DNA from 3 places in the Virgibacillus sp. GM2-2 genome. Region 2 is predicted to be linked to each of the others. Evidence: riboswitches for the same ligand, from Rfam matches in the RefSeq annotation. Region 2 holds a riboswitch; each other region holds the start of a gene.

Region 1 (10,716 bases), on a different contig from region 2:
GATGCAGGAAAACTTTCCTGTATTTCTTCGTTGATGAAAGAATGCATTGCATCCGCTTTTCTTTCTCCTGATACAAGAACAATAATTTCCTTGCTTTTCATAATTGTATCAATGCCCATCGTGATTGCTTCTTGTGGTACTTCATCGATACTGGAAAAAAATCTAGCATTTGCCCTACGTGTTGATTCAGCTAGTTTTACGATATGCGTTCTACTGCTAAAGGATGTGCCTGGCTCATTAAATCCAATATGTCCATTTGTACCAAGCCCTAAAATTTGTACATCAATATGACCATTTTCACGGATAAGCGTTTCATAATCGGTACACTCTTTTTTTATATTACTTGTATTCCCATTCGGAACATGTACATTTTTACTTTCAATATCAATATGTTGAAAAAAATGCTCGTGCATATAAAAATGATAGCTATTTGGATCTGTTTTTGGTAATCCGATATATTCGTCGAGATTAAATGTTGTTGTTTGTTTAAATGATAGATTTCCAAGATTATATGCATGGATCAATTTTTTATATAGTCCTTCAGGGGTCGAGCCAGTTGCTAAGCCTAGTACAGGATTTTTCAACTGATTCATTTTTGTTATTAGGATATTACAAGCCATTTCACTCATTTTCACGTAATCGTTGACCCTGATTATTTTCACTAGGCTGAAACCTCCTTGTACGCAATAGTTCCACGGCAAATGGTATAAGAAATGTTTAATGAATCGTCTATTAATAACAGATCGGCGTCCTTTCCAACTGCAATACTTCCTTTTCTATCGAAAATTCCAATCTGTTTTGCTGGATTAATAGAAGCCATCGTAATCACATCCGTTAGCGTTACTCCTGTCAGTTGAAGCATGTTTTTGACACCATCGACCATTTTTAAGATGCTTCCAGCTAATGTTCCATTGTTTAATAATGCCCGGTCCTCTGACACAGTAACTTCTTGCCCACCTAGCTCGTAGTTACCAGCTTGTAAGCACTTTGCACGCATTGCATCCGTTATAAGAATCAATCGTTCACTGCCTACATTATCATAAATAAGTTGAAGCATCTCCATTGAAACATGGATTCCATCTGCAATTAATTCAGCACGTAATTCCTTTAATTGGAATACCGACCCTACAACCCCAATGTCACGATGATGGATTCCGGACATGGCATTGCATAAATGTGTAACTTGATCTACACCATACTCAATTGCCTGTTTCATCGTAGCAAAATTGCAATCGGTGTGACCGGCTGAAACATTTACTTCTGCCTGTTTTGCTGCTTTTATAAAAGCACCATCTAAATCGTGCTCAGGCGCCATTGTAATGGTCTTAATTTTATTGTTTGATAACTTTTGCCATTCCTGAAAAAGATTACAATTTGGTCGTAAAATATGGTGAACTGGTTGTGCACCTGCTTTACTTTCTTCGATAAACGGTCCTTCTAAATGGATTCCTACCACTTCAGCAAAACCCGGTTTATTTGTATAGTTAGAGACATTCTCAAGTACAGCCTCAATTGATTCTTTTGGTTGGGTAATCGTTGTGGCTAAAAAGCTAGTCGTCCCCTCTTTAGGTAAAACTTCAGCAATCGTATCGAGAGCAACCTCTGTCGCATCCATCACATCAGCACCGTTAGCTCCGTGAATATGTCCATCGATAAAGCCTGGAAGCAAGTTTTTTCCCTTTCCATCAATGACTACTGCATTTTGTGGGAAAACTTCTGGAGTTTCATCCTTTTGATAGATTGCACGGATTTTTGAATTTTTCACTACCAAACAACCTTGTTCAATTATCGTTGTTTCCATGTATAGGGTCGCATTATGAATGATTAATAGTTCAGCTTTATTCATCACCAGTCAATCCTTTCTATTCTGTTACGTTAGCACACAAACATATAGTTGTCTATACATTAAGGTATGTGTATACAACCCTAAGCATGTTTGTTAAAATCAATATAATTTACAGGTTCGGAAGGAGATACACATGATTAACAAAAATTCGCCTTTACCAATCTATTATCAACTTGAAGAGAAAATACGATTACTTATTCAAACAGAAGAATTAAAGCCGGGTGAGTTGTTACCATCAGAACGGGAGTATGCAGAACGGTATAATATTAGTCGTATGACGGTTAGACAAGCTATTACCAACCTTGCTTCTGAAGGATTGCTTTATCGTCAAAAAGGGCGTGGCACATTTGTTTCTGAAAAAAAGTTCGAACAGGATTTGCAAGGGTTAACAGGCTTTAGCGAGGATATGCGAGAAAGAGGATTAACACCGTCCAATCAATTAATTAGTTTTCAACTACTAGAAGCAAGTGAACGAATTGCTAATATCTTACAATTGAAAATTGGTGAAAAAGTTTACGAGATTAAACGTATCAGATATGCCAACGAATCCCCTGTCGCAGTGGAAACCATATATACACCGCAACAAATCGTTGGGGGATTGACAGCAAAAAATATTGAAGAATCGTTCTATGATTATATCGAATCAAAACTAAATCTCTCAATTGGTTATGGTGATCAACTAATCGAGTCAGCATTAGCAAATGCATTTGAAATAGAACACCTTCATGTAAATGAAGGCGATCCTATTTTGTTAATGCAACGTACAAGTTATCTTGATGATGAAAATGGCACTCCGCTAGAATATGTAAAATCTGCTTACCGAGCAGATAAATATAAATTCAAGCTGCAGATGCGTAGATGATGCAAGGCTTATCCACCGATATGTGTCGGTGGATAATTATGAAATTGGACGATATCTTGTCCAACCTTTATTCTTATGTCGATACGTAACCCATCCGAAGATAAGAAGCCATGCAAGGAATGCACCAAACATATCAAGTCCAACATCACCAATGTAAGGAGTCCGATTTTGCGTAAAACCTTGATGGATTTCATCTGATATCGCATAAAAACTTGTTAAGATATACGAAGCGCCTAGACTTGCTTTAAATGAAATTCGTAGCGTTTTTTTACAGGCAACATAAAATAAGCACATGAGAATAAAATAGACCGTGACATGCGCACCTTTTCTCACAAAAAACTCTACGAATCCCTCAATGCCTAAAGCCGCGACACTTACTTCGGATTGATGATAGGTAAATACAATGTTGTCAACAAAAGGAGTCAGAAACGAAAAATTAAGATATTCCGATAAAAATGGTTTGATATCCTGTTCTTGATATGGTGTCGCAGAAGAATAAAAAATGACACCCATCCATGCAATTGGAAGTAACCAGTATGTATACTTTTTCATGAAAAATTCCCTCACCTTACTAATTTTGTGCATGAAAAAACCGTATGCCAATTCAGCTCTACGGTCAAGACAAAAATTCAGTTATTCTTGTTTTTTTCTCCATTTATTGAATTCAAGATATTCTTTAAACTGTTCCTTTGATACCCCTGATTCCATTGCTTCTTGCACAATTTTTAACCACTCGTCATCCAATTGTTCATCTATATTAGTAGTTTGATCATCACGTAGTATATCGTTAACAGTGACACCTAATACAGCACCGACTTTTTCAATAAACTGGATCGATGGGTTCGACTGGAGATTCCGTTCTATTGAGCTTAGATATGACTTAGCCACTCCAGCTTTTTCCGCAAGTTCAGATATAGACATATTTTTATCTTGGCGCAGTTGTTTTATTTTTTCACCGATCAAGAGACACACACCTACCTTTAGTGAAAGTATATCACAAAAAAGTGTGTGGTTCTATATAAAGCACAACTTTAATGATTAATAGTTTCATCTTTTTTTGACTCGCTTAAAAACGACCTAACCTCCTCTGTTGTTATTCCAATCTTTTTTGCCTCCTGTAACAACTTAACCCATTCGCTATCAAGACCTGTCTGCTTCACTATTTTTATCATTGTTAGCCCCCATTTAGTGTTCCAGGTAACCCAGCCGCCGTAGCATTAACGCCGTAGACCTGTGATTTTGCGCCCTTACTTTTCAATAAGTTTGCCCTTTTCTGAGGAAACAATTTTTACTACTACTATTGTACTATATGCTTCCCAATTATAGGGTGTCTTGTTTTGTCATATTGCTACTAGTTTTGTAAAGAATAATTAGAATTTATGAAAAATATGTCCTTTGAGCGCTATTCCAACCGTTTCCTTCGATAACTCAATAGCGTGATACCACTTATTGTAATTAGCACAATTCCAATTAATAGATACGTAAACATTGAACTTGCTGTATCCGGCAAAGTGTTACCAAACCCTCCACTTGCAGCAGTTGCAGCGCCTGTTGTGTAAAGACGTAATTGAAATTCAGCCTTCAATGCCTGATATTCATTACCTAAACTTTCAGGAATATCTACTCTAAAATCTAGTTCATCCACTTCGCTTGCTTCGATTGTCCGCATTTCCAGTTCTGTGAATTCACGTAGTTTTCCTTCGTATAACACCTGATCGTCTAATTCAACTTTCAACAACAGTTGATTATAAAATTTTTCAGAACCGCTTAAGAACGCACTGCTCATACCATATTCAGCACTTGTTTCTCCATTATTAGTGACCGAATATGTCTTCGTTACCCAGTCTCCAGGTTTCAAGTTTTCCACATTAAAAAGTATATCGTTTGGCATTCCGTCGATAGCTACCTCTCCACTTGTAGCAGATACCGATGCAATTGGTATAAAAAATATCGTCGTAACCAAAATGAAAGAGAATATAAGTGTATACCAACGACGTTTATGATTCATCTGTATCACCCTCATTTACTTCAGAGTCAGGGACTTCCTCTTTAACTGCTTTTGTTTCTATCTTTTTCTGCTCTTCTTTTGGTTTCGATTCGTTTGGTTGTTTTGTTTCTGGTGGTACTTGTTCAGTCTCTTTTGGTTCCTGATTTGTTTCTGAAGTTTCTTCTGTTTGTTCAGGTTGTGGCTCTTCTTCTAAAGGTGGTTCAGTTAAAGTTTCCTGTTCTTCTTTGGTTCCTTCATTATTTTTTGAGGAATTCTCTTTGCTCTTTTTCTCGTTCTCATTTCCAGATTTTTCGGTACTATTATCTTTCACAGTTTCAGAGGTATTCTCCTGATTCGTACAATCTCCCTTCTTCACTACTTCAATTGTTTCACTCCAAGGATTTACGTCTTTATTTTCATTATTACCATTATCTGGCCCTGGATGCCCTGGACGTTGATATGCTTTAAATTTATAATTCCCAAGCTTTGATGTTTCATAAGAAAGTATGGTAGAATCCCCACTATCTAGAGCCTCAATAACTCCCTGACCTTCAGGAAGATCTAATTTTATTCCTCCCTTTTCCTCCTTAGGATTTCCATCCTCGGAATACCAAACTTCATACGTACTAGGACCTTCCATATCCCTATCACCAACATTTTTTAACTCAACTTTGATTTCTTGAGTTGGTCCACATGTTTCAACCTGTCTGTCTTTACTTTCTGCAAATTCCAAAGAACTCTTATCCCATGTATCTTCTGGTGGTTGTTCATCATCCCATTCACCAACAGTAATTTTTCCTTGAACCATCACAACATCATTAAAATAAGCCCGTGTATCTGACGTAAAAAAGACTGCTGAAAGAATGATCATATACCAAATGAACGCTACTTTTACAGCATTAATAATCAAATAGTACTTTGATCGAAATTTTCTAACCCGCTTACTGCGCACAAAAGTTCACCTCTTTACAAATCAAATTTTCCTTGCAATGTATTCATATATTGTAAATAAGAACATACTTAATATTGAAGGTAAGCATATGTTCGTTTTAAGGTTCAGTGTGTTTGTTATTAAGAACGTTAATTTGATTATAATTCAATATGCCAAGTTCCAAAACCTTTGTATTTACTTAAATAAACGTTATAACGAACAATTTACTTCTGTTTTTACGCATTTACTTCATTTTACTTAGCTTTTTATATTTTTTATAACGAACAATGCGATGTATAATAAGTGCATCACATTTCGAGGTGAGATAATGAAAAAAGTAGCAATTACTCTTCTATTGATTGGCATAGTTTTCTTAAGTATCGGTTCCTACCAATGGTTTCATACAGAATCTGCACAAAAGGATAGTCTTGCTGAAGCCCATGCTTTGTTAGCAAACAACAAGCAACTACCAACTGCGGAAGAAACGGTGGACGATCAAGATAAAAAGAAACCAATACAAAAAAAGGTCTTTACTCCTCAAACTGGTGATACTGTCGGAATCCTTTACATAGAAAGACTGGATGCGGAGTTACCAATTGTAGAAGGAACGGATGAAGATGAACTTGCAAAGGGTGTCGGCCATTATAAAGGTACAGCATATCCGCTTGAAAATGATCAAATTGTACTATCGGGACATCGAGATACAGTTTTTCGCAATATGGGAGAATTGCAACTCGGAGATACTTTAACTATTCGATTACCATATGGCGAATTTTCTTATGCCATAACAGAAACGGAAATTGTTGATGCGGATGATCGAACGGTCATTGCTTCTACTGCACCAAAAGAAGTTTTAACCCTTACAACCTGTTATCCATTTTCATTTATCGGAGATGCACCGGAACGGTATATAATAACTGCTCTTCCGATTGAAACTGTCGAATAAAGTGCAAAATTATGGACGAGATATTTATTGACATTTTTCGTAAAACAAATACAAATTCTAGTATAATATTACTAAAATTGATAGACGTAACCAATTCAATTCGTTATAATTTAACCATGTATTGACTATTTTGCAATGATTAGAAAACTTGGCGCTAAGCTCTAATGGCGAAAGCCTTATTTGCATTTATACTGATACCTAAAAGATTCAATCTTTTCCAATCAGTGTAATGAAAGTGTCCACGTTTAGTACTACTAGATTACGCCGTTTATTAACTAAAAAGTCAAGCTTATTAAAGGATTATTAGAGGAGAATTATATTGGTTACTAGAACTGAAAAACGTCAAACAAAGAAAAAACGAAAATGGCCATATTGGGTTGGTGGAATCGTTTTATTACTGATTTTAGCTGGAGGAACGTATTTTTACTATTTATATGACAAAGTGGAAGACACGGTGGCGACCATGCATGATCCACTTTCACGCGATAAAGATCCAGAGCGACAAAAAGAACTTGAATCGATTGTTCAAAACGAAAAATCTATTAACATATTATTGCTTGGAGTCGACCAACGGGAAAATGATGTAGGTCGATCTGATACGATGATACTAATGTCACTAAATCCGGTTACAAATAAAATGATTATGCTAAGTATTCCTCGTGACACGTATGTAAATATTCCAACGGTTGGTATGGATAAAATTAATCATGCATATGCTTTTGGTGGGGTTGATTTATCCGTTAAAACAGTGGAGAACACGTTTGATATTCCTATTCATTTTTATATAAAAGTAAACATGGAAGGATTTAAGCAAGGAATTGATGCAATCGGGGGCGTAACAGTCACAAATGACGATCCCTTTTCACAAGGTGGAGAACACTTTCCAACGGGATCCATTCATTTAAATGGCGAAGAAGCGCTTAAATATATCCGGATGCGAAAGGGAGACCCACGTGGTGACTTTGGTCGAACTGAACGTCAACGTGCTGTCATAAAAGCAGCCATGGATAAAGCAGCAAGTTTCTCTAGTATTACGAAATTTGGCGATATCTTAAATGTTCTTGGAGACAACGTAACAACCAACTTGAATATGGATAAAATCCAAACGTTATTTACCGATTACCGAGAAACAAGAAGTAATATTAAGACACTTAAAATAAGTGGAGAAGGCCAAACTATAAATGGCATTTATTACTACGTTGTTCCGGAAGAAGAATTTAATCGAATCTCTCAAGTAATTAAAGAGCATATGGAAGCAAAGTAACAAACTAAAAGAAGTCATTCTGTCACTAGAATGACTTCTATCTATATATAAGGTGGGGGTAGTATGAAGAAGTTATTATTTCTAGCGATAGTATTATGTATAGCTTTAGTAGCTTGTTCGAATGAGGAAGTTTCACCGAACGATCGGTTTGAGAAATACGTTAGTAACTGGCAAGACAAAGATTTTTCCAAAATGTATGACATGCTTACAAAAAAAGCAAAGTCTACGTATCCTCCAGAAGAAGCAGTAGATCGATTCACTAAAATCTATGAAGATATAGAAGTAACGGATTTAAACATTTCGTATGAAAAGTTAAACGAAAAAGAGGTAGAAAAGGCTCTTGAAAAAGGGGAAGCTACCTATCCATTTATGGTTGAGATGAAAACAATCGCAGGACCAATAAAATTTGAATATAAAGCACAGCTTGTACAACAAGGTGAGGAAGAAAATAAAAATTGGTATGTGAAGTGGAATCCAGGATTTATTTTCCCTGAGCTAAAAGATGGTGGAGACATCGCAATTGAAACAGAACAGCCAAGACGCGGTGAGATACTTGACCGCAACCGAAATCCACTCGCCATTAATGATATTGTATACGAAATTGGGATTATACCTGAGAAGCTAGCTGGTGAATCTACTAAACAAGAAATTGCAAATATTCTAGAGATGGATGTAGAAACAATCAACGATAAGTTAAGTGCGGATTGGGTAGAACCAAATTTATTTGTACCAATTACGAAACTTCCAACCACTAGTGATAAGTTAGAGAAGTTATGGGCAACTGGAGCAGTCGCTGGTAAAGAAGTAACCGGCCGTGTATATCCTTATGGAGAAGCTGCTGCCCATCTAGTTGGGTACATTGGTAAAATTACTGCTGAGGAACTGGAAAAAAATAAAGATGGTACGTACTCCGCAAATGACATGATTGGCAAACGAGGAATCGAAAAGTTTTTCGATAAGAAACTCCGTGGTCAAGAAGGGGTAAAGATTATTATAGAACAGGAAGACCAAGAAAGTACTATTTTGGCAGAAAAGCCAGTCAAAGATGGGGAAAACATCGTACTAACAATTGATGCTGAACTACAGAAAAATATATACCAATCGTATGACGGTGAATCCGGAACAACTGCCGCTATAAATCCAAAAACTGGTGAGGCACTTGCATTAGTAAGTAGTCCTTCCTTTGATCCGAACGAATTTGTATATGGTATCTCTCAAGCAAGACTGAAAGCATTACAGGAACAACCGGGATTACCGCTAATAAATAAATTTTCGGCTACGTTTGTACCTGGTTCTGTGATTAAGCCAGTCACTGCTGCTATTGGATTGCAAAGCGGTGCCATTGATCCAAATAAGGGAATTGAAATAAATGGACTAACATGGAAGCCAGCCGAAGGTTTTGGAAATTATGAAATCCGACGAGTTTCTGAATCAGATGGACCGGTTGATCTAGCGGACGCTTTAATTCGATCAGACAACATTTACTTTGCTATGCAGACATTAGAAATGGGTGGTAAAACCTTTGTTAACGGTCTTCAAAAGTTTGGATTTGGAGAAGAAATTCCATTCGCCTATCCAATCGAAACATCAACCATTTCTAATGACGGAAAATTAGATGATAAAGTTTTATTAGCCAATTCCGGCTATGGTCAAGGTGAAATGCAAATTAGCGCACTTCACTTGGCAACAACATACACACCACTATTGAATGGTGGTAATATGATTAAACCAATCTTGTTGAAGGATGAAAAAACGGCTCAGGTTTGGAAAGAAAATTTAATAACGGAAGACCAAGCTGCCATTATTCGGGAGACATTACGTAAAGTAGTAACATCCCCAAAAGGAACTGCGAATGGTGCACAAGAAGCTGATTTTCCTATTTCCGGTAAAACTGGTACTGCTGAGTTGAAAAAATCAAAAGACGTTGAAGATGGTCAAGAAAACGGCTGGTTCGTTGCTTATCCTACTGAATCACAAGATATTTTAATTGCCATGATGATCGAGCATACGGAAGATAAGGGTGGAAGTGCCTTTGCTGTAGAAAAAGTTACGAATATATTGAGTGAATATAAGCAATAAAAACAAGCTACTCCAAAAAATGGAGTAGCTTGTTTGTTTATAGCAATTTAACTAGCCTATCAAATTCCTCTTTATCGCGTTTATCAAGTGCTTTATCGATTAAACGCATTATGTTTTCATATTCCAATTCACCAATAATGAGAGCGTTTTCATTTTTTACGTGGCTTTCATCCTCTTTCGTATCGTCTCTATAGTACGGTTTTACAATTTCATTGAGTTGCAATAAAAAGTCAGGAATGGAAACGAGTTCACTCATGGCAACCTGAATAACATCCTTGCCCTTTTGAAAAGCGAACAGTGCGTCAATATTTTCAACCTCTTGTGTACTACGGTTAATTCGAATTTCCTTGGCCTTGGTCGGAACAAACTGGTAAACCTTTTCGTTTATAAAGATTGCAAAATATTGATAAGCCAAAATCACTCGAACATATTCATGATCTGTTTTAATATAATATGGCTTTAACATTTTAACGGTCAACACTTTTCTCCACCTCCTGAATTTTGTTTAATTTAAATTTTCAGTTAATTTATTTTACCTAATTTTTACGAAAAACACAAGAGAAATTATTGTCGAAACGAAAATATTTATGTTCAGTACCTAGCACACTTACACAGTACTAGGTACTAATGGAACGCATAATTATTTAATTAAGTCTATTAATTGGTCTGTCGTACTGCTGAGTTCATCTTCATCAAGTGATTTCATTACGTCTTCGATTTTTTGCTGATAAACCCCTGCTTCTATTAGAAATTCGATTCCTTTTTTCATATAGCTTTTATATTCTCGATTTAAATTATCAA
Region 2 (10,716 bases):
CCCAATTCCTGTGCCAACTGTAATGTAAACAAAATTATCACATCCGTTAGCTGCACCAATCCATCTTTCTCCAAGTGCCGCTACATCTGCATCATTTTCTAAACGAACAGGTACGGAAAATGATTGTTCAACTAATTGCTGTATCGGGACATTTTTCCAATTTGAAAGATTGGGTGGTGATAGAACGATTCCACGCTCGCTATCCAATGGACCAGGTGCCCCAATACCAATTCCGATTATTGCGTCATCACCAATTTCGCCATCCCTTATCACTTTCTTTATTTCCTTACATATACTTGCTATCATTTCTTCTGGAGAAATAGATAGATCAGTTGGAATAGTAGATTCACTTACAATTTCCCCATTCTGATTTACAACTGCAATTGCAATCTTTGTTCCCCCTATATCAACGCCAACCGCATAGTTCATTTATTTTTCCTCCACTCAAGATAAACCCTACTCAAACGTCCCTTTAACAATCACATGCTTATCCTTGACCATGTGGCGACCTTTCGCAAAAACATGTTCAAGCTCTAACGAATCCTTTGCCAAAACTAGTACATCAGCATCCGCGCCTTCTTCCACTTTTCCCTTGGAATCCAAACACAACGCACTTGCTGTATTACGGGTGACCAGTGATAATATCTCTTCAAGCGGTAAATGATAATCCTTTACGGCAGAAGTTACTTGATTAAACAATGTTTGCTGACTGGCAACACCGAAGCCAACAAGTTTTCCCGCAGCGTCAAACTTGGGCAAGCTTCCATTCCCATCAGAAGATATTGTCAACTGATTCATGTCCCCGCCGTTTTGCTTATAATATGTAATTAAATCAACCGTTTCTTCATCAGCGGTGATATCAACAAATGCACCTTTATTAGCTAAATTAATAGCATCATCCATAAGTTCTTTACTTCTATTAATGTGTGTTGCATAGATTTTGGATGGTGGAATTTCATAGTCTTCCAGAATCTTATGCAAAAAAGAAAGACGTTCTTTTCCTGGACCTATATGAAAGTGCGTAACTCCTGCTTTATTGCTTAGTAAACCACCAACTCTTGCTTCAGCTACCAACTTTGCAATTTCATGAATCGAAGGTTGTGCCGATCTGGAATCGGAGAGTGCAATCTCCCCTGCCCCAATCACTTTATCTATTAGTATGACATCATCTTTAATAGATGACGTAATAGTAGGAGTCGGAACATGGTAATTTCCAGTATAAATAAAAGCGGTTATTCCCTCTTCCTCCAATCCCCTTGCTTTAGCCAGTAAAGAGGACATATGACGGGTTGTACCGTCTGTTCCTAAACATCCCACTACCGTTGTAATCCCTGCTTTTACGATGTTACTTAATTGCAGTTCAGGAGTTCTTGTTGAAAATCCTCCTTCACCACCTCCGCCAATTAAATGAACATGTGGATCAATAAAACCAGGTGTAATTATGTTTCCCTCTGCATCAACAACATTGAGATCCAAACCAATAGAAAGTAGCTTTTCTTCATCCAGTTTGCCTATTTTTATTATTTTTTCGCCAATCATTAATAAATCAAGCTTCCCCATATAATGTGGGCTGTATATTTCACCATTTTTAATAAGCGTGTTCATTTTGGAGCATGCCTCCTTATGCGATTATAAAAAATTATAATTTAGAAAACTTGGCTTATCGCCAAGCTTTAATGGCGAAAGCCTTAGTTGCCCTTATACTGATAACCATAAAAACTTTCCCATCAGTGTAAAATTAGATTATCGAAATTTGTTGCAATTTACAATTATGTTGTATTCCAAAAAAGCACCCGATCGTTAGATAATTTCTAACATCTTGGGTGCTTTACAAATCTTTTTCTACTATTTCTACTAAAGTTTAAACTGACGAACCAAACCATTTAGTTCTTCGGCTAATTTTGCTAAATGATCAGAACTTGATGCAACTTCATCCATTGAACTGCTTGTCTGTTGCGATGATGCAGCGGTCTGTTCTATTCCAGCAGCAGATTCCTCTGAAATAGAGGCAATTTCTTCTACTGAACTACTCATTTTATGACTATTCGATGCTATGTCAGATAAATTAGCTGTGATCGTTTTAATATTATTTACCATCTCGACAACTGCCGAATTAATACCGTTGAACGTTTGACCAGTAGTTTTAATTTGATTCGTACCAATCTCAACCTCCGCATAACCGCTCTGTAACGATTCCGTCACGTTACTTGATTCTTTTTGTATCGTATCAACTATACCAGTAATATCCGTCACAGATAATGATACCTGTTCTGCAAGCTTTCTAACTTCATCAGCAACAACTGCGAATCCCTTACCATGTTCACCCGCTCGTGCAGCTTCTATTGCTGCATTTAAGGCAAGTAAATTTGTTTGTTCAGCAATATCCTTAATAACGGATACAAGCTTCGAGATTTCTTGTGATTGTTGATCTAATCCTTGTACTTTTTGAACCGCATCCTGCACAATTTTATCGATCATCGCCATCTGTTTTGTTGATGATTCCATCAATTGACTACCTTTCGTTGTCATACCTAAAACTTCGTCTGATGACAATTGAATCCGTTGACCTTTACTATTTGCTTCTTCTACTTTAGAAGTGAATGATAACATCGTGGATGCTAGATCGCTCGCACTACTCGCCTGTGTTTCAGAACCGGTTGCCAACTCCTGCATGGTTGTGGCTATTTGCATAGAACCTTCCTTCACTTCGTTAGCAGACTGTGTCAACTCCTCACCCTGCCCAGTAACCGAATCGGATACGTTGTTGATTTTGGTAAGCAACTCCCGCATATTCCCTGTCATTTCATTTGTAGCAACCACGAGTTGTCCAATTTCATCCTTTGAATTTGACTTTAAATCGCTATTTGTTAAGTCACCCTTAGCTATTGACTTCATTCGTCTCATTACGTTTACCAAAGGCTTGGTGATCATGTTTGACGTTAAAATCGCAATGACAATACCAATTAGAATTACTAGAGCCGAAACGATTAGAGCAATTAGAGAATTTGTTTCCCCTTTTACCAAAATATCTTTTCCAGCTTCGTTAATTTGTGCTTCCCTATTTTCAGCTAACTCCCTAAATCCTTTAATTATTTCGTCTTCAAGAGCCTTTACTTCCGTTGACAGTATATTCATTGCTTCTTTTTTGTTTCCACTATCATATGCCGCAAACACTTTGTCTGTAGCCTTTCCCCACGCTATCTTTTTATCGATAAGTTCTCTTACTTTTTTCGAATCACTCAATTTAAGAAGCTGCTCTTCTAGTTTAATGCTCTCTTCAATCCCAGATTCAAATAACATTCGATATCCATGGTCATCGTATAAAAGAAATCCACGAAGTAATGAAGTTCGATTGACCATGTTATACGCGAGTTTTTCATCTAATATAAGTAGCGGTAACTGCTCATCGACTATTTCCTCAGTGTCGTTTTGTATATTTTTTAATGTAATATAATTATAAGCCCCTAGAATAACTGCTAGTAAAATAATAATGGAAAAGCCAAGCAATATTTTTGTTCTAATACTTTTAAACTTGAATAAATCTTTCATTGATGTAGTACTCCATTCTCTAGATAGTATTTTGCTATGATTTTAATCAATCCAACAATAAATAAATTTCAAGGTCGCCAGTCTGTTCAAACGCCACATTTACATGAATTGCTTGTTTAAATCCTGACAATTTGGTGTTACCTTCAATAATGGTAGGGGACGTAATGTCCGTATTAATGCCCTCTTTTACAATGCTTGTCGATAATGAACCTGCTATCATATTACCTAACTCACCACTAAAAGAAGAAAGCATCTCCTCACCAATTGGCATACCAAACATCGATTGGCCAATTGAACCGAAAGTAGTCGTTTCGCCTGATAAAACTAGCTTCCCTTTGACATCCCCAATAATTCCAATTAAAACCCCAAACTGAATGTATAAAAGTTGATCCAATAATTTCGGTTTAGCAATCTCGTGATTAATCGGCACTACTGTTTTAATCGATGCATACGTCCCATTCAATAATTCTTTAACAGACCTATTTCTTTCTTCCATTGTAATTGTCATAGTTATTACACCCCTTTGTCCGTATGTCGTACATTAAAAAAATTGGCCACTCTATTAAAAATAATAGATTTGCCAATAGACTTTACGTAACAATTACAATGAAGAATCGTACTATTGGTAGCCAGGCGACCATAATTTAGGTTTATACTCCCAAACGTTAGACCCTAGAGCTTTGCGTCCCACCCTTTCGAATGGTTTGCCTTTATCATGTAGATAATTTTTTAGATTTCAGACATACTAGATATTTTCTTGTTTGACGAATTCTACTACTTTTATCGACAAGATCAGACAAAATATTAAGCTTTATTTATTAGGAGGTTAGGTAATTTTAGCCAATTAATTGTTTTGACAGTGTAAATCGAGATATAATCACCCTCCCTAGATTCACTTGAGCGAAGTCTGCTCAGTAGCGGACTCACGATACCTTATTTTTACTTTTTGGGCATGTTTATTGGGTTAGGCGGACACAGAGTACCTTATTTAGATAAAACCACGATGAAAACACTACTTTACAACCGTATAAGGAATCCTGTGTCCGCGAACAGACCCCCTTAGGCAACTATTGACCAAATAAGGTATCTGGGGTCGGGTCCGCTTACCTCTTTCCTTTCAATAGAAAGCGTTGCAAAACAAAGAAAATCTGAGTTTCACATGTACAAAGCGAATACCCGGCCTGTGAATCAACCTGAAATTCAACTGCACAGATAAAAAAAGTAAACGAAAGTTCCAAACCAGCTTCTCCACATAAAAAAAACCCTTGGAATCATATAAGAATGATTCCAAGGGTTTTCTCTCGCTTACAGCTTAAACCGGATAACCTGCTCATTTAATTGTTCTGCTAATTTTGCTAATTCGTCTGCGCTAGTAGAAACTTCTTCCATTGAGCTACTAGATTGTTCAGCGGATGCAGCCGCTTCTTCAACACCTGCTGCAGTTTCCTCAGACACAGCGGCAATGTCTTCAATAGATTTACTCATTTGCACGCTATTTTCTGAGATATCCTTTAGGTTACCGGAGATCGTCTGTATTTTATCCACCACTTCGGTTACGGATTGATTAATTTTTTCAAACGTTTCACCGGTTACATTGATTTGTTTTGAACCTTCGTCAACCACTTTATATCCATCTTCCAACGACAGCGCAACGCCATTCGATTCCGATTGTATTCTACTAACAATCGTTGTAATTTCCTCGACAGAATCACTTACTTGTTCTGCAAGCTTTCGAACTTCATCCGCCACTACCGCAAATCCTTTACCATGCTCTCCAGCACGGGCAGCCTCAATTGCAGCGTTTAGGGCTAGTAGATTTGTTTGATCTGCCACATCTTTAATAACAGAAACGAGTGTAGAAATCTCTTTTGATTGAGAATCTAGACCTCTAACCTTTTCTAATGCTGCGCTAACAATTTGGTCAATGTCCTGCATTTGTGTAACTGATTTTTTCATCAGTTCATTACCTTCTGCAGTCATTGCCAGAACACTATCTGTGGAAGCCGCAGCATCGTGACCATTTGCGTAAGCCTGTTCTACTTTACTATTAAACTGCTCCATTAGTTCGGCTAAATTTGTCGCGCTATTCGCCTGCGTCTCTGCTCCTGATGATACCTCTTGCATCGTCGAAGCGATTTGCATACTTCCATCCTTTACTTCATTGGATGATTGAATAAGTTCAACACTTTGTCCGGTAACACGTTTTGATGCATGCGCAACCCGATTAACAATTGCGTATAAGTTTTCTTTCATCGCATTGACAGAATGCGCAAGTTCACTTAACTCATCACCACTTTTAATGACAATTGGTTCTCCAGTAAGATCGCCTTCTTCTATTTTTTTCATTCCATGGCGGATTTCTCTTATATTTCGGACAAAACCTCGTACAAAGAAAAATACAATTGCAAGTCCAATTAGGATAGAGAGCGCCGCGGTAATTAAGGTAGTTTGTAAAATATCATTACGTATTAGTGTCGCAAGCTTTGACATTTCAAAGTCCATTCCAACTACACCAATTACTTGTCCACCCTCATTTGTAATGGTTTTCGCTAATGTAATCGTTGATTTTCCAGTACCAGTATCAATATATGGCTGTGTCCAGATTACTTCGCCCTTACCTTCCATTGCTTTTGTGTACCATTCCGTTGTCCTAGGATCATATTTGGTTAAATCTACTTCCTCTGGTGGAATGTTATTTAAGTAAAAGGCACCCTTGTCTGTTGCCATATACAAATTAAGTAAGTATTCATCGTATTCCTTTGAGATTTCTTTCAAGTATGATTCATAAAAAGTAGTTTTCTCAGGATCGTTAACAGTTGGCATGTTCACATATTCTTTTGTCTCTTCTACTTCAAACGTGTATGTATCGTGTTTCATCTCGGCTGACTTTGTAATTTCCGTTAGCCCATTTTCATAAGATGAAAATATTTCTTTCGATTTGGAAGACATTGCTTCAATATCTTCTTTTTGAAGCACCGCTTTTTCTAGTATTGCTGTTTGTTGGTACGAAAAATATCCTACTAGTAGTAATGGGATGATTAATAAAATCATCATAAATAATGGCAGTTTGTACTTAATTAATCGTAGTTTCTTCATATCTAATCCCCCTTACTAGTACTATCGGATTAGAGTTGACAAACTTCAACAAATTTTTGCAATATTTTTTAATTATTAGTTGATCGTTAGATTGTGTATTAGAATCTCGACGATTTTTCATGATAAACTACTTATAGTTAATTCATTTCTGTGAAGGAGGTACCCTATGAATAAAACAATAAAAGATATCCTGTTAATCATAATTGGATCACTCATTTTTGCGATTGCAATCAACTACTTTGTCATACCCAATCGCCTTTCGGAAGGTGGGGTCATCGGGATAACCATTGTTACCTATTATTTATTTGAATGGTCTCCAGGAATTGTTAATTTCGTCTTCAACACTGCATTGTTAGCTGTCGGATACAAATTTTTCGATAAACGAGTAATTTGGTATACAATTGTTTCTATTATTTTCTCATCCCTATTCCTGCATCTTACTGTTGATATCGGACAGGAAGTAAGTGAGGATACATTACTAGCCGCACTTTTCGCAGGCTTAACTGTAGGTCTGGGACTTGGTCTTATTTTCCGTGCAGGAGGTACCTCTGGCGGTTCAGCAATTCTAGCACGATTATCAAATTTACTTCTAGGATGGAGTATTGGAAAAGGAATGCTTGTAATCGATATTATCGTTATTGCGGGGTCAGCTTTTATCATCGGACAGGAAAAAGCGATGTATACGTTGATTTCCGTGTATGTAGGGGCCAAAGTCATCGATATCGTTGTTGAAGGAGCAAATGAACGAACCGCCGTAATGATTATTTCCAAGCACCCGGACGAAGTATTGGAACAAATTACGAACAAAATGTTGCGTGGCTTAACGATTCTGGAGGGACGTGGGGGATATACGAAAGCAAATAAAGAGGTCCTATACCTCGTCATCAATAAATATGAGATCGTTCCACTCCGAAAAATCATTGAAGAAATCGACGCTAATGCATATGTAACGGTCCATAACGTACAGGAGATATTTCGGAAAGGGTATAAAGGAAGGTAACGGAACCTTGGCTAAATTGCCAGGTTCCTAAATTTTATTTTTTTCCAACGTAACGTTACACCAATCGAAAACTTGGAACTAGCTCGCCTATTATTTCATTTCGCGCATTACGTAGCTTTGGATGATGGTATTTATTCAGATGCTCCAGTTGCTCATCATTTAGTAATCCGAGCTGCACCATCGCTTCAATCGCTGCTGGGGCTGCTGCTCGATCGTTGCCATCCGCTACCTTTACAGCAATTCCAATGCCTGTTTCCGTATCACCAATGCAGTAGACACCCTCTGCACCAGCTTTTCCAAAAAATCTTCCATTGCCAGCTTTCATAAAATCGGTACAGAAGCGATCGGTTCCACCTACCATTTCTGGAAATAACGTCATTGCATTTGTTATCCGTTGAACAGTCTTTCCACGTTCAGCACCTAATGTTTCGGGATCTGCCATTCTAGCAAAACCGTATGCGTAGCGTTCAAGCGGTAATCGATGAACAGGAACCCCGCAACCATCAACCCCAATATCAATATCTGCTTTCGGATAATCGCACACTTCAGCAATTGTCTTCGTAATCCGTTGTTGCACAGAATGTTCGATAGCATAATAATCCTCAATTGATTCCTTCATAAATTTTGCTGCCGCCACCATCGCAATATGTTTACCAGAGCAATTGTTAAAAACAGGTGTTACCTCTTGTTGACGATGTAGAAGGTCTTCATATGTATTCTTTGAAAAAGGTGGATGGACCCCACATCTCAGAGCAGATTCATCAAGTCCAACTCGCTTTAAAATAGCTAAAACTCTGTCAGTATGGATGATTTCACCACTATGTGAACCAGTACAAAGCGCTAGATCAGTGTCACTGAAATGATAATAATCAGCCGCACCAGTTTCTACTAATGGTATAACCTGCATCTGCTTTGTAGAAGAACGTGCATATATTTTTCCGTTTGGATTTCCGACATGATGAAGCAAATCGCCTCTTGAATTGACAACAGCGATATGTACATGATGACAACTTTCCGTGTGATTCCCTCGTCTGACTTTAACGATATTGTTCTGTTCCATGTTCTCATTCCTTTCGTCCTAACAATCTATTATTAATATTATCACAAAGCCGGAATTCATAACCTATTACACCTCATATACGGTATATTTTATAGTATTTTTGCCTATACCGGTTAAAAAAGGAGTGGACTTAATATGTTACTAGTAGAAATCTTTATAGCAGTTTACCTGATTGGATCTTACATTCATTTTAGAATCACTAGAAATAGAGAAAACCTGAAGACGAAATTACTAAAAAAACACATTCATAGAAGTAAGGAATTGAAACAAACATTAGCAATGGGCTTATATTTACAATTTCGTAAAGAAAAAGAAGAGTATAATCCGAAAATTATCGAGAATGATTTGTTTGTCAAACAGGACCCCTTTACGTTTGAACATTTTGTCGCAGAGGTATTTAAAGTAGCACGAGGAGGAACAACTTGGGTGTCGCCACCGGTCGGGGATCACGGTGTCGATTTTGAGCACATAGTTGAAGATGGATTGTACTTAGGGCAAGTAAAATGTTTGATGAAGGACATGGATTTTGGACCTATTGCGATACTACACTCCAATATGGTCAAACAAAATGCAGTTGGTGGTTATGTCATTACAACATGTTCATTTACTGAACCTGCAAGACAATATGCAAAAGGATTAAATATTGAGCTAGTAGATGGAATTCGGTTAGTAGAATTATGGCTAGAGGGATTAGAATACTTGGAAGAAGATATTTTGAAAACAATACCTGATTATGTTTAGGTTTACCAATTAAAAAACCAATTACCTAGAAAGAACCGATGGTAATTGGTTTTTACACCACTTATAAAATGACATCTAATGACCTCATTCTCTACCCCTCCTCTTTCAAAACAAAATACAACAACGTACAGTGCTCAAACTTACTTGTACATAATCCAGTCAGGTTATCAATTTTCTTCAGTCGATAGATTAACGTATTTCGGTGAACAAACAACGCTTTTGCGGCTTGGCTAATATTCATATTATGATTGCAATAGGTCATGAAATCATGTCTCAATTCCGCAAAGGTTTCACACGTTATTAGTGCCTTCAATCGCTGCACTAAAATCTTTCGTAGCTTCGTATCGATATGGTGAGGCAAAATATCAATTAATATATTCCAGTCGTATAGCGAAAAAATGCACTTATCCCCTTCAGCATCCTTTCCGTACCCAATCAACCAATCTGCCTGTGCATACGATTCATTTAGATTTTCAATAGAAGATGCACGATTACCAGAAGCGACCCTCACATCCTCCACATGATACAACTTAAACATTTCAAGCAGTTTTTCACAACGTTCAGGAAAACCTTTATAAAAATCTGCTTCATCCTCAACCGATTTCAAAAATACAATTCGCTCCGTATTCAAGAACCCGCATATATCTTGCTTACCTTCATCAAACGTTCGTTTAACACAATCAAGCAACGTTTTTTTCAACCGATCACGTGGAATTGCCCCACCATTGTCTTGAACATTTCGTAGCAAGTAATCACCAATATCCACGACAATACAGACGCGGTCTACCTGGGGCTCAATTGTAAGCAGTTTACAATAATGGTTCATCTGACCAGCACTCACTGATTTATTCAATAGAATATACTGCACAAATGACTCTAACGTCATCGTTTCCAAGTTCTCCATTTGAACATGCAGTGTTTCCTGCCACATCATTTCTACGTATTTTTTGACCAAATAAGCGTAATTCTCAACTTCATCTGGATCGCCAATTATTCCAAGAACACCGACTGGCTTGTTATCAAAAATCAACGGAACAGCAACTCCTGGAAGTACATTTTCCATGCTTGCTGCCGCTTCCTCCGTAAACAAAATCACCTTGTTCGCATTAATCACTTCAATGGATGGTTTATGCATGGTGCCGATTCGCTCCTGATTCGTGTCACCAATAATCCGCCCATGTTCATCACTTACACTTATCGGAAAAGCTATTACTTCTGAAACCGCTTTCACTGTCTTTTGTGCAAATTGTACGAATCCATCCATCCTACT
Region 3 (10,716 bases), on a different contig from region 2:
ACGAATATTGGATCAACTTTTAAACACCGGTGTACAGCTTAAAGCAAGTGATATTCATATTGACCCACAGGAGACAAATATTCTTATTCGTTATCGAATCGATGGTAGATTGCAGACAGAAAAAGTACTACAAAAGCATTTACAAAACTCGTTGATTGCTCGGATAAAAATATTGGCCGATTTGAATATCACCGAAACAAGGCTACCACAGGATGGGAGAATTAAAACAACTGTAGGAGTAACTCCAGTTGATTTGCGTATTTCTTGTTTGCCTACGGTTTATGGTGAAAAAGTAGTAATTCGTATATTAGATTTAAAAAATGCATTAATGCAATTAAGTGAATTAAATTTTTCAGAAGAAAATTACAGACGCTACTTAAACTTAATTGAACAGCCATCAGGGCTTATTCTGTTAACTGGCCCAACTGGATCAGGTAAATCATCTACATTATATGCATCGATTAATCACTTAAATAAGGAAAATGTAAATATCTTAACTATTGAAGATCCGGTTGAATTCCAACTAGAAGGAATTAACCAGGTTCAAGTTAATAGTAAAATAGGATTGGATTTTGCTACTGGACTACGATCCATTCTACGACAGGATCCGAACATCATCATGATTGGTGAGATACGAGATCAAGAAACGGCTGAAATAGCAATTCGCGCGTCAATGACTGGACATTTGGTGTTTAGTACATTACATACTAACAGTGCAGTTGATACGGTACCTAGATTAATAGATATGGGAATTGAGCCATATCTGGTAGTCAACTCGTTAAATGGAATAGTTGCTCAACGACTAGTTAGAAAAATATGTCGTGACTGCAGAACGGAACGTCAACCGACCGAAATGGAACAAGATTTATTCCGTAAAAATGGGATGACGGTGGAAAAATTACATTATGGTAGAGGTTGTAATAGCTGTCATCAACAAGGTTATCGTGGAAGGATAGCGGTTCAAGAAGTAGTCGTGATTAATGAGACAATTAAAAATATGCTATTGAATAATCAGTCGCTGTCACAGGTTCGAGCATATTTAAAGGAACAAAACAATGCTGTATTGTTACAAGATGGACTAGCCAAAATTAAAAAAGGGTTAACCACTATGGAAGAGATCCTGCAGGTATCTATTAACATCTAGGGGGGATTATATGCGTCAACACTTTGATCATTGGTTAACGGTAGCATACAATAAAAAGGCTTCGGATGTTCATCTTACGATCGGAAAACCACCAATTTTCCGGATTAATGGAAATTTAGAAATACAGGAATTTGACGTATTAAGACCCGAGGATACGTATCAAATTGTAAAAGAAGTTATATCTGAAAAACATTGGAAACAGCTAGACGAAAATCGAGATTTGGATTTTACATATGGAATTAATGGTGTTTCCCGTTTTCGTATCAATACTTTTTACCAGCGTGGACAGCTTTCATTAGCGATTCGGTTAGTTCCGAGAACAGTTCCATCAATTGAGGAATTATATTTACCACAGGTTGTAAAACAGTTAGTTGAACATCCACAAGGTTTGATTCTAGTAACCGGCCCAACTGGAAGTGGAAAAAGCACAACCCTTGCTGCAATGATTGATTATATGAATCGAACCATGCGAAAACACATTATTACACTGGAAGATCCAATTGAATACATGCATAATCATGACAAATGTGTCATTGACCAAAGGGAGTTAGGATTTGATACCAATAGTTTTGCGAATGGACTGCGCTCAAGCTTACGTCAAGATCCAGATGTCATTTTAGTCGGGGAAATGCGTGATTTAGAAACAATCTCGACAGCAATTACAGCTGCAGAAACTGGCCACTTAGTGCTCGGAACACTTCATACGACGGATGCTGTTTCAACTATTGAACGAATTATTGATGTCTTTCCATCAAACCAACAAGCTCAGATTCAGATACAGTTATCGTCTATCTTAAGAGCAGTTATTTCGCAGCGGTTGTTGATTACGAAGGATCAGACAGACCGCGTTGTAGCGACAGAAGTGTTAGTAAACAATTCTGCAGTAAAAAACTTGATTCGAAATGAGAAGTTACATCAGGTTCAGAATGTATTGCAAACGTCAAAAGAATATGGAATGCATACACTTGAAATGGATCTTAGGCGGTTATTACAAGAAGACCGAGTTTCGTATGATACAATTGCTCCTTTTATACAAGAAAGGAATTTGTAAAAGATGAACTTTCAATATTCTGGTAAAAGAATATCAGGGCAGAAAATTAGCGGTAAAGTGGAGGCAGACACAAGAGAAGAAGCGATTAAATCGCTTGAACGCGAAGGGTATATTATTTTTGATATTTCTGAAACAAAACCATGGAATAAAGACATTATATTAAATAAAAAAGTAAAAAATAAGGATTTTGTAGTATTTTTACGACAATATTCAACGCTAATCCGTGCAGGGATTTCTATTTCAGATGCTACAAAAACGATGGTAAAACAAACCGATAATTATGCCTTACGTCAAGCGTTATCCGATATAGACAAGCAGTTAGAGAATGGTCAATCCCTTTCAGTGGCAGCTGAGCGACACCCAAAAGTCTTTCCTTCTCTATTAGTGAATATGATTCATGCAGGTGAGGTTAGTGGTAAGCTAGACGAAATTTTAAACGAAATGGCAGATTACTATGAAAAAGAATATCGGAATAAACAAAAGGTAGTTTCTGCATTGCTTTACCCAAGTGTAGTTGGAATCATTACTATATTCTTAAGTGCATTTTTACTCATTTTTATCGTTCCAAGGTTTGTTAGTATGTTCCAGTCTTTTGGGGAAGATATTCCACCTTACACACAATTTATCATTACATTAAGTCAACTAGTTGGAACTTATTGGTGGATCCTTTTTCTCCTTATTGCCATGGGAGCCTTATTGTATAAATATTTTATGCAGTTTGACAGTTTCATCTATCGGATGGATGTAATTAAAATGAGGTTTCCGTTTGTAGGTGTATTAGTCCATAAAGGTGTATTGGTTCGAATGTTGCAGACACTTAGCACCTTATTTAATAGCTCTGTCCCAATTATTCGATCTGTCGAAATAACCGAACGAGTAGTAGCAAATCGCGTTATACAGTCCGCGTTAGCGAAATCAAGGCAGTCATTAGAAGTTGGTGAATCATTAACGAATCCAATGAAGAATCACTGGGCTTTTCCAGCATTGGTCGTACAGATGATTCAAATCGGTGAAAAGACAGGGACATTAGACCATATGTTAATGAAAGCCGCTGAGTTCTACGAGGAAGAAGTAGAACAACTGTCTAATAGAATTAAAGTTTTAATAGAGCCATTAATGATAATTGTATTAACAGTAATGGTCGGAAGTATTATCATGGCAGTAGTCATACCAATGTTTTCACTTTTTGAAAATTTTCAGTAAAACTGGTAGATATTTGTCAGATTGTAAACTATAATAGACTATAAGACGAAAGTAGGAGACAATGATAGATTATCGATAGAATGGGCACTGAGATAATCTGGAGTCAGTAGTGCAACCGACCAACTGGGTCTATGGAATAATCGATCTATAAAAAGGTGGGGTCAACATGGTCGAACGATTAAAGAAAATGTTAAAGAGAGAGAAAGGTTTTACATTAGTTGAACTTTTAGCGGTTATTGCGATTTTGGCAATTGTTGTGGCAATTGCGGTTCCGACGATAGGTGGAATTATCGATGATGCAGAGACAAAAGCTGATACTGCTAGTCAAGAGCTAATTGAAAATGCCGCTAGATTAGCAAATGTAGCAGCTGGTGATAAAGGTAAAGATGAATATTCTATTAAAGACCTTGTAGATGATGGATATTTAGAAAATGTACCAGAAGGTTTTTCAGAAAGTGACACTGTAGCCAAAGTAGGAAATGAATGGGTATTCGGTGGTACGGATACTTCTAACCCAGAAGAACCTGAAGAGGAAGAAGAATAAATTTCAATTATATTTTCAACGCCTTGCATCATTTGTTGCAAGGCGTTTTCTTCCATTATACATAGTTAAGGGGAAACACAATGGAAATTGCACTATCAATCATATTTTTTATCCTTGGATTAATCTTTGGATCTTTTTTTAATGTAGTTGGGTTACGGTTACCATTAAAACAACCTTTTGCCAATGAACGTTCATGCTGTCCAAGGTGTAAGAATTCGCTTGCATGGTACGAACTGATTCCTGTATTGTCATATGTCTTACAGGGAGGAAAATGTCGGCATTGTAAATCACCAATTTCCATTATTTATCCTATCGGTGAGTTGGCTACTGGTTTATTATTTACTCTATCCTATCTTAGAATTGGAACTGAGCTCGAATTAGTCACCGCATTCATGCTCATTTCCATGCTAATGATTATCTTTGTAGCCGATATAAAATATATGTTAATACCGAACAAGATACTTCTTTTCTTTTTACCGATATTTATCGTTTTGCGCATAGTACAACCGCTTGATCCATGGTTTACTTCGCTAACAGGAGCAGTTGCAGGACTTGGAATTACTGCATTAATCATCATCATAAGTAAAGGTGGTATGGGCGCAGGAGACATGAAGTTGTTCGGTGTTCTAGGGATCGTGTTAGGTTTAAAAGGAATTTTATTGGTATTTTTCCTTTCAACAATCATCGGGGCTATCGTAGGTACTGTGTTGCTATTATGTATGGTGGTCGATCGGAAACAGCCAATACCTTTTGGACCATACATTGTGGTTGCGAGCATCATTTCCTACTTTTATGGCCCTGCTATTATTGATTGGTATACAAAATTTTTACTGTAAGTAGGTGTAGAGCAGATGGCAATCGGAGTAAATGGTAGAGTAAACATTGTAATCACTAATCGTGTTTTGCGTTACTCGTACCATAAAAACGCATCATTAGATGGTCTTGTTGAACAAGGCGAAGTAGAATTACCACTAGGTACAGTAAAAGACGGAAAAATTATGAATAGAGCAGCTTTACTTGAAATCATTAATCAACTTGTACATAAACAAAAATGGAAGCGAAAAAAACTTTTTTTTTGTGTTCCAGATGATACAGTTGTCATTCGTGAGTTGAATGTGCCTGTAGCACTTTCAGGAGAAGAGGTAAAAGGGTATATAAAAACGCAAATAGGAAATAGCTTTCACCTTCCGTTTGGTAATCCAGCAATCGATATAGAAATACTAGACACCAATAAAGAAGAACAAACCGTTTTATTATTTGCTTATCCAAAAGAGAAACTTAACGAATTTGTTTCCGTTTTTCATGATGCGGGGTTAAAGGTTGAGGCGGCTGATCTTACGTCGTTATCCATTTACCGTTATTATTATCTTCATGAAAAAAATAAAAATGATGATGTGTTACTGATTCATTGGAATGTTGATTCGTTGATTTTGACAGCTTTTAATAAACATAAAGCCATATTTACACGATATAGAAGTTTGGAAACTACCAAAGAAAAGATTGATGAACAGCTTGCTATCGAGCTAATTAACGAGCAAATCATTGAGATTAATCGAATAATCGATTTTTACCAGTTCAACATAACGAATGGAGCTTCAAGTATCACTAAGTTATTGATATCTGGTGATTTTCCTTTTTTAGATCTGGTCAAAAATGAAATGGAATCTCGTGTATCGATCCCTGTTGTTTTAATTGATGAGTTAAATGAAAACCAAGAAACGGATATCCGATTTATTGATGTACTTGGCCTTGCTCTAAAACAAGAGGCGTAAAGGGGAATAGTAATGAATACAGAAATCAATCTGCTAGAGAAACAACCGAATAAATACGCCCCCTTTATAAAGCTTGGGACAGCTTTTTTCATCTTACTGTTAATTGTTGTAGGCATCATTTTGTTTCAACAACATCATTACGATACTAAGATTGAACAACAATCATCCAAGTTGGAACAATTGGAAAATACACTTAAGGAAAATCAGGAAAAGCTAGTTGATGAGCAGCTGAAGAAACAATTGATTTCGGACGTTAACATAATTAAATCAATGACTGTCCCTAATGTAAAACTCTATCGTAATATACAGGAGTTACTCCCTAATGTAGAACAGTTTGTCTCGTATGAGGTAACGGAAACGAATGATATCGTTATGGAAGCGCAATTCAAGACGTTAACGGATGTTGCTGCATATGTAAAAGCGTTGTTTCAACAATCTTATATTCAGGGAGCAGAATTAACCTCTATTTCATTGAATGAATCAACGTACCAGGCCATCATAACTATCACTGTTAATCAGGAAATTTTGATGAAGGAGCTTGGGAACAATGAATAAACCATTAACTAAAACAAAGTTATACGGCATACTTGGGCTAATTGTAACGAGTGCTCTTATTTACTTTATTTCCTATACGATACTGATCAAACCGATGCAAGCGGAGCTAGCTTCAATGAAGGATAACGTTGCACTGTTTCAGGATCAGGTAGAAAAAATCAACAACCAATCGAGTAATGATCAGGAGACAAAAAGTAATTCTGTAACCGAACAAATTCCATTAAGCGAAGAGCCGGCATCTATTTTATTACTTATCGAAAAAATCGCAAATACGTCTGGAGTGACAGTTAATCTACTCGAGACCGTTGAGGGTGAGTCGAGTGAACGGAGTAAAGAGATACCAAAGGGAATTAATGGTCAAACCTATACGTTAGAAGCAACCGCCCCTAGCTTGGCGATGGCAAACAAATTTTTGACAGCGTTTAATCAAACGAACCGATTACTTAATGTAGAAGGTTTAACCGTAAACGAAGCAGAAAATGGTGTTACATTACTGGTTACATTTACAGCTTTTCACGCAAATAATAATTAAATCCTCCCATAAGTGGGAGGATTTAATTATTTCTCACCATCTGCTTCTGGCTTTATGGTTTTAAAGGCTAAAAAAGCAGCGATAAGTGCTAATATGGAAAGCAGACTTACTAACCAGGTTAAATTCTGTTTCATTAATATGGCAATTACTGGTGGTCCAGCTGCAACACCGACAAATCGTGCGGAGCTATAGACCGCTGTAATCGTTCCTCTAACACTCTTCTTTATACTTTCCGTTATTAAAGCGTCCATACAAGGAAGAACTGCGCCGATTCCAACACCACAAATAAGAAAAACAACGATTAAGTAAATAAACTGCTCTGAAAATCGGACTGCAACTACAGCACATCCAGCCACAACAATTCCAATAAAAGTAATCCATTTCATCATAATTAAATTGTCTTTTATTTTCTTACCGGTAATGTACGATGCTAAGCAAAGTGCGGCTAGGGGAATAGCAAGAAATAATCCCTTTTTTATACCTTTAAAATCGTATACCTCTTCTAAAATGCTAGAGAGGTAAAATAAAATGCCAAATAAAATAAACATTAATATAGCGCCAATAACAAAAATAGATAGTAGCCATCGTTTATGTTTATGGAACACCTCTTTTGTATTTTTCATAAATTCTTTAAATTTTGGTCCCTTTTTATCATCCTTTGGTTTTTTGACCAAAAATAGGATAAGTAAAATAGAAATAATGCAAAATATCGGTATAGAGAAGAATGGTAAGAACCAAATCATTCCCGCTAGTACCGCACCTAGTATTGGACTTAATACTTTTCCAAAAGTATTAGACGTTTCTATAATACCAAGCGTAGAGCTAACATCTTTATCCTTTTGAAAAATATCACCTACTAACGGTAAAACGATTGGTGCTGTTCCGGAGGCGCCGATACCTTGAAGAATTCTTCCAACAATAATCATTAAAAATGGTTCATCTAATTTCCAGGACGCAAACCCTGCTAACAAAGCTCCTATCCCCGCAATGGCTAAAGAAGGAATGATCACGACTTTCCTTCCGAATCGATCAGAGAGAAATCCAGCTATTGGTATAAGAAATATAGCTACGATTGAATAAACACTAATAATGTAACTGGATTGTAGCTTTGAAATACCTAATTCCGTCTCCATAATAGGTAAAACGGGAATTAGCATCGAGTTTCCTAAGGTCATAATTAATGGAATTGATGCCATCGAAACAATTGCCCATCTTTTATCGTGGACTTCATTGCTCTGTTGTTCGTTACCTTTCATTGTGCAAGCTTCCTCTCTAAACATAGACTATTCCTTACTATTCACTCTTTTTTTGTTCTTTATCCTAGTTGGAAAAAACTACTTTTTACCAAGTTCTGAATTGAGTCGTTGAATCATATGGTAAACCATAGGACAAGGAGGGAGTTTTATGCGACATTACGCAGTATTACGTTTATTATTAGCTTGCTTTTTTTTATATTTTGCATGGCCAGTTATTCCTACAGCAACAACACAGATGGAGGCATTGTTCTGGGGAATGTGGTTAATTTTCTTACTATTAGTTGTTGCAGCGAATAGTGCAACACTTTTTCGAATTACAGAACCTCCATCTATGGAACAGGAAAGAACTAGAGTACGTCAAAGGCTTTAACATTGAGGTTTGGCCAATTCAACTGTATAATTAACACTATGAAATTGACTAGTACAGTTGAAAGTTGGTGAGGACCAATGGCAACGAAACATGAACAAATTATTCAGCATATAGGTTCTTTGGGAATCGGAAAAAAAATATCTGTTCGTCAAGTAGCGAAAGACTTAAACGTTAGTGAAGGGACTGCTTATAGAGCAATAAAAGAAGCGGAGAATCAAGGCTTAGTTAGTACAATTGAGCGTGTTGGAACTATCCGAATTGAGCGAAAAAAGAAAGAAAACTTCGAACGTTTAACTTTTGCCGAGGTAATCAATATTGTTGATGGTCAAGTACTTGGTGGTCATACTGGATTACACAAAACGTTAAGTAAGTTTGTAATAGGTGCTATGCAATTGGATGCAATGATGCGTTACACAGAACGCGATTCGCTTTTAATTGTTGGTAACCGCGTAAAGGCCCATGAACTAGCTTTGCAAGAGGGGGCAGCGGTTCTTATTACGGGTGGCTTTGATACGGACGAACACATTAAAAAGCTTGCTGATGATAAGGAAATTCCAATTATGTCCACCAGCTATGATACCTTTACCGTGGCAGCGATGATTAACCGTGCGATATATGATCAACTGATCAAAAAGGAAATTGTCTTTGTTGACGATATTTTCACTCCAGCTGATCAGGCTTATGTATTGAAAATTAAAGATCCACTTGAGCGCTGGTATACATTAAATGAACAGTCTACCCACTCAAGGTTTCCTGTTGTTGATGATAAAAAACGTGTAGTTGGAATGGTTACTTCTAAAGATGTTATTGGTAAGGATGGACAGGCACTAGTTGAAAAAGTTATGACAAAACGTCCGCATGTTGTACAGACAAAGACATCTTTAGCGTATGTAGCCCATATGATGGTTTGGGAAGGTATTGAAGTAATGCCTGTTGTTGACCAGTCAAATAAGTTACAAGGTGTCGTTTCAAGGCAAGATGTGTTAAAGGCTTTACAACAAATCCAACGTCAACCTCAGGTCGGTGAAACAATTGATGATATTATTTCACGCAATTTAGAAGCATTAGACGAAGATCAGACGATTTTTCAAACAGATATTACGCCGCAAATGACGAATCAACTTGGGACTTTATCAAACGGGGTATTTACTTCACTTATTTCGGAAGCTAGTAGTCGTTTGCTATTACAAGTAAAAAAAGGGGATTTAGTCGTTGAAAATATTACTGTCTATTTTATGAAACCAGTTCAAATTGACAGTAAAATACTCATAAAACCAAAACTGCTTGAGGTAGGTAGAGTCTATGCAAAAATAGATGTGGAAGTATTTAACGATAATAAGATGGTTGGAAAAGGTCTACTAATGGCACAATTAATTGATCGATAAGAACAAGAGGTTGGGACAAAAGTATTTCTTATCATTAAAATCCGAACGATGGAGATCAGTGTAAAAACGCTTCGGAAATATACTTCGCTTTCCGCGGGAGAGTGTCGAGCCTCCTCGGACTGCGTCCTCCGGGGTCTCGTCAATCTCTTACTTCCCGCAGGAGTCTACGTATATTTCCGAAGCTAATTATGATTATCGTTCGTTATTTTTTAATGATAGAATAAGTTATGCCCCGGCCTCATTCCCTATTTATTCGTCTATATTCATTACGGTAATGTTTTGTCTCTTTGAAACCACGGGAAAGTTGCATCCAACCGAGAATAAGAAATACAATACCTATAAATAATGAAATTTGTGTTTGATAAAATATGTATTGGTTTATCGCGAACGCGAAAATAAAAGCACCGAGACATATTTTTGATTTTGCGTTAAAATATGCTTGTGATAGTCTATCACGAGTCCGTAAAATAGCAACTTTATAATAAAGCCAAAATACCAATGACAGCATAATAATAACTGGTAAAATAAACATGTAATCTACTCCATAACATAATTTAGTTTAGAAAAATCCTTTATTTATTGTAGCTTGTTTTTGCTAATTTTACTAGAACAAATGATTATGATGTTTTGAGAGAATGGATGTGATTGTATGAATTTTGATCAAATATTGGATGCGATTGAGAAATACGAAACGATAATAATCCACCGTCATGTACGACCTGATCCAGATGCACTTGGATCCCAGGGCGGATTAATGCATTTGATAAAAGAAACATTTCCGACAAAAAAAGTGTATGTCGTAGGTTCTGAGGATCCATCACTTACATTTCTTATACAGATGGATACAATTGAAGATAGTACATATACCGATTCGCTTGTGATCGTCTGTGATACAGCAAATGCT

The links. A riboswitch is a leader RNA that binds a small molecule or an ion and turns the genes downstream of it on or off. The one in region 2 is predicted to bind cyclic di-GMP.
Region 1: another riboswitch for cyclic di-GMP. It lies ahead of ACY9Z2_RS07590 (anti-repressor SinI family protein); the one in region 2 lies ahead of ACY9Z2_RS00445 (chemotaxis protein CheX).
Region 3: another riboswitch for cyclic di-GMP. It lies ahead of ACY9Z2_RS11300 (competence type IV pilus major pilin ComGC); the one in region 2 lies ahead of ACY9Z2_RS00445 (chemotaxis protein CheX).

The regions. Positions count from the first base shown of each region.
Region 1 is NZ_JBUZWC010000004.1:225,847-236,562, forward strand. It holds gene nagB (glucosamine-6-phosphate deaminase) at 1-662, opposite strand, end outside; gene nagA (N-acetylglucosamine-6-phosphate deacetylase) at 662-1,846, opposite strand; gene ACY9Z2_RS07575 (GntR family transcriptional regulator) at 1,980-2,708, shown strand; gene ACY9Z2_RS07580 (VanZ family protein) at 2,745-3,260, opposite strand; gene ACY9Z2_RS07585 (helix-turn-helix domain-containing protein) at 3,342-3,671, opposite strand; gene ACY9Z2_RS07590 (anti-repressor SinI family protein) at 3,740-3,880, opposite strand; cyclic di-GMP riboswitch class I at 3,902-3,986, opposite strand; gene ACY9Z2_RS07595 (LPxTATN C-terminal sorting signal domain) at 4,111-4,716, opposite strand; gene tapA (amyloid fiber anchoring/assembly protein TapA) at 4,706-5,647, opposite strand; gene ACY9Z2_RS07605 (class D sortase, LPxTATN-specific) at 5,955-6,572, shown strand; gene ACY9Z2_RS07610 (LCP family glycopolymer transferase) at 6,892-7,836, shown strand; gene ACY9Z2_RS07615 (penicillin-binding transpeptidase domain-containing protein) at 7,900-9,915, shown strand; gene ACY9Z2_RS07620 (IDEAL domain-containing protein) at 9,953-10,396, opposite strand; gene ACY9Z2_RS07625 (hypothetical protein) at 10,556-10,716, opposite strand, start outside.
Region 2 is NZ_JBUZWC010000001.1:97,685-108,400, forward strand. It holds gene ACY9Z2_RS00430 (ROK family protein) at 1-429, opposite strand, end outside; gene iadA (beta-aspartyl-peptidase) at 457-1,605, opposite strand; gene ACY9Z2_RS00440 (methyl-accepting chemotaxis protein) at 1,855-3,549, opposite strand; gene ACY9Z2_RS00445 (chemotaxis protein CheX) at 3,596-4,057, opposite strand; cyclic di-GMP riboswitch class I at 4,171-4,268, opposite strand; gene ACY9Z2_RS00450 (methyl-accepting chemotaxis protein) at 4,855-6,645, opposite strand; gene ACY9Z2_RS00455 (YitT family protein) at 6,812-7,645, shown strand; gene ACY9Z2_RS00460 (asparaginase) at 7,701-8,705, opposite strand; gene ACY9Z2_RS00465 (restriction endonuclease) at 8,841-9,446, shown strand; gene ACY9Z2_RS00470 (CdaR family transcriptional regulator) at 9,538-10,710, opposite strand.
Region 3 is NZ_JBUZWC010000008.1:69,799-80,514, forward strand. It holds gene ACY9Z2_RS11285 (GspE/PulE family protein) at 1-1,144, shown strand, start outside; gene ACY9Z2_RS11290 (type IV pilus twitching motility protein PilT) at 1,155-2,195, shown strand; gene ACY9Z2_RS11295 (type II secretion system F family protein) at 2,199-3,398, shown strand; cyclic di-GMP riboswitch class II at 3,444-3,527, shown strand; gene ACY9Z2_RS11300 (competence type IV pilus major pilin ComGC) at 3,565-3,942, shown strand; gene ACY9Z2_RS11305 (prepilin peptidase) at 4,023-4,778, shown strand; gene pilM (type IV pilus biogenesis protein PilM) at 4,794-5,714, shown strand; gene ACY9Z2_RS11315 (hypothetical protein) at 5,727-6,269, shown strand; gene ACY9Z2_RS11320 (hypothetical protein) at 6,262-6,801, shown strand; gene ACY9Z2_RS11325 (MFS transporter) at 6,828-8,057, opposite strand; gene ACY9Z2_RS11330 (hypothetical protein) at 8,206-8,427, shown strand; gene ACY9Z2_RS11335 (DRTGG domain-containing protein) at 8,505-9,812, shown strand; gene ACY9Z2_RS11340 (YtpI family protein) at 10,051-10,344, opposite strand; gene ACY9Z2_RS11345 (DHH family phosphoesterase) at 10,462-10,716, shown strand, end outside.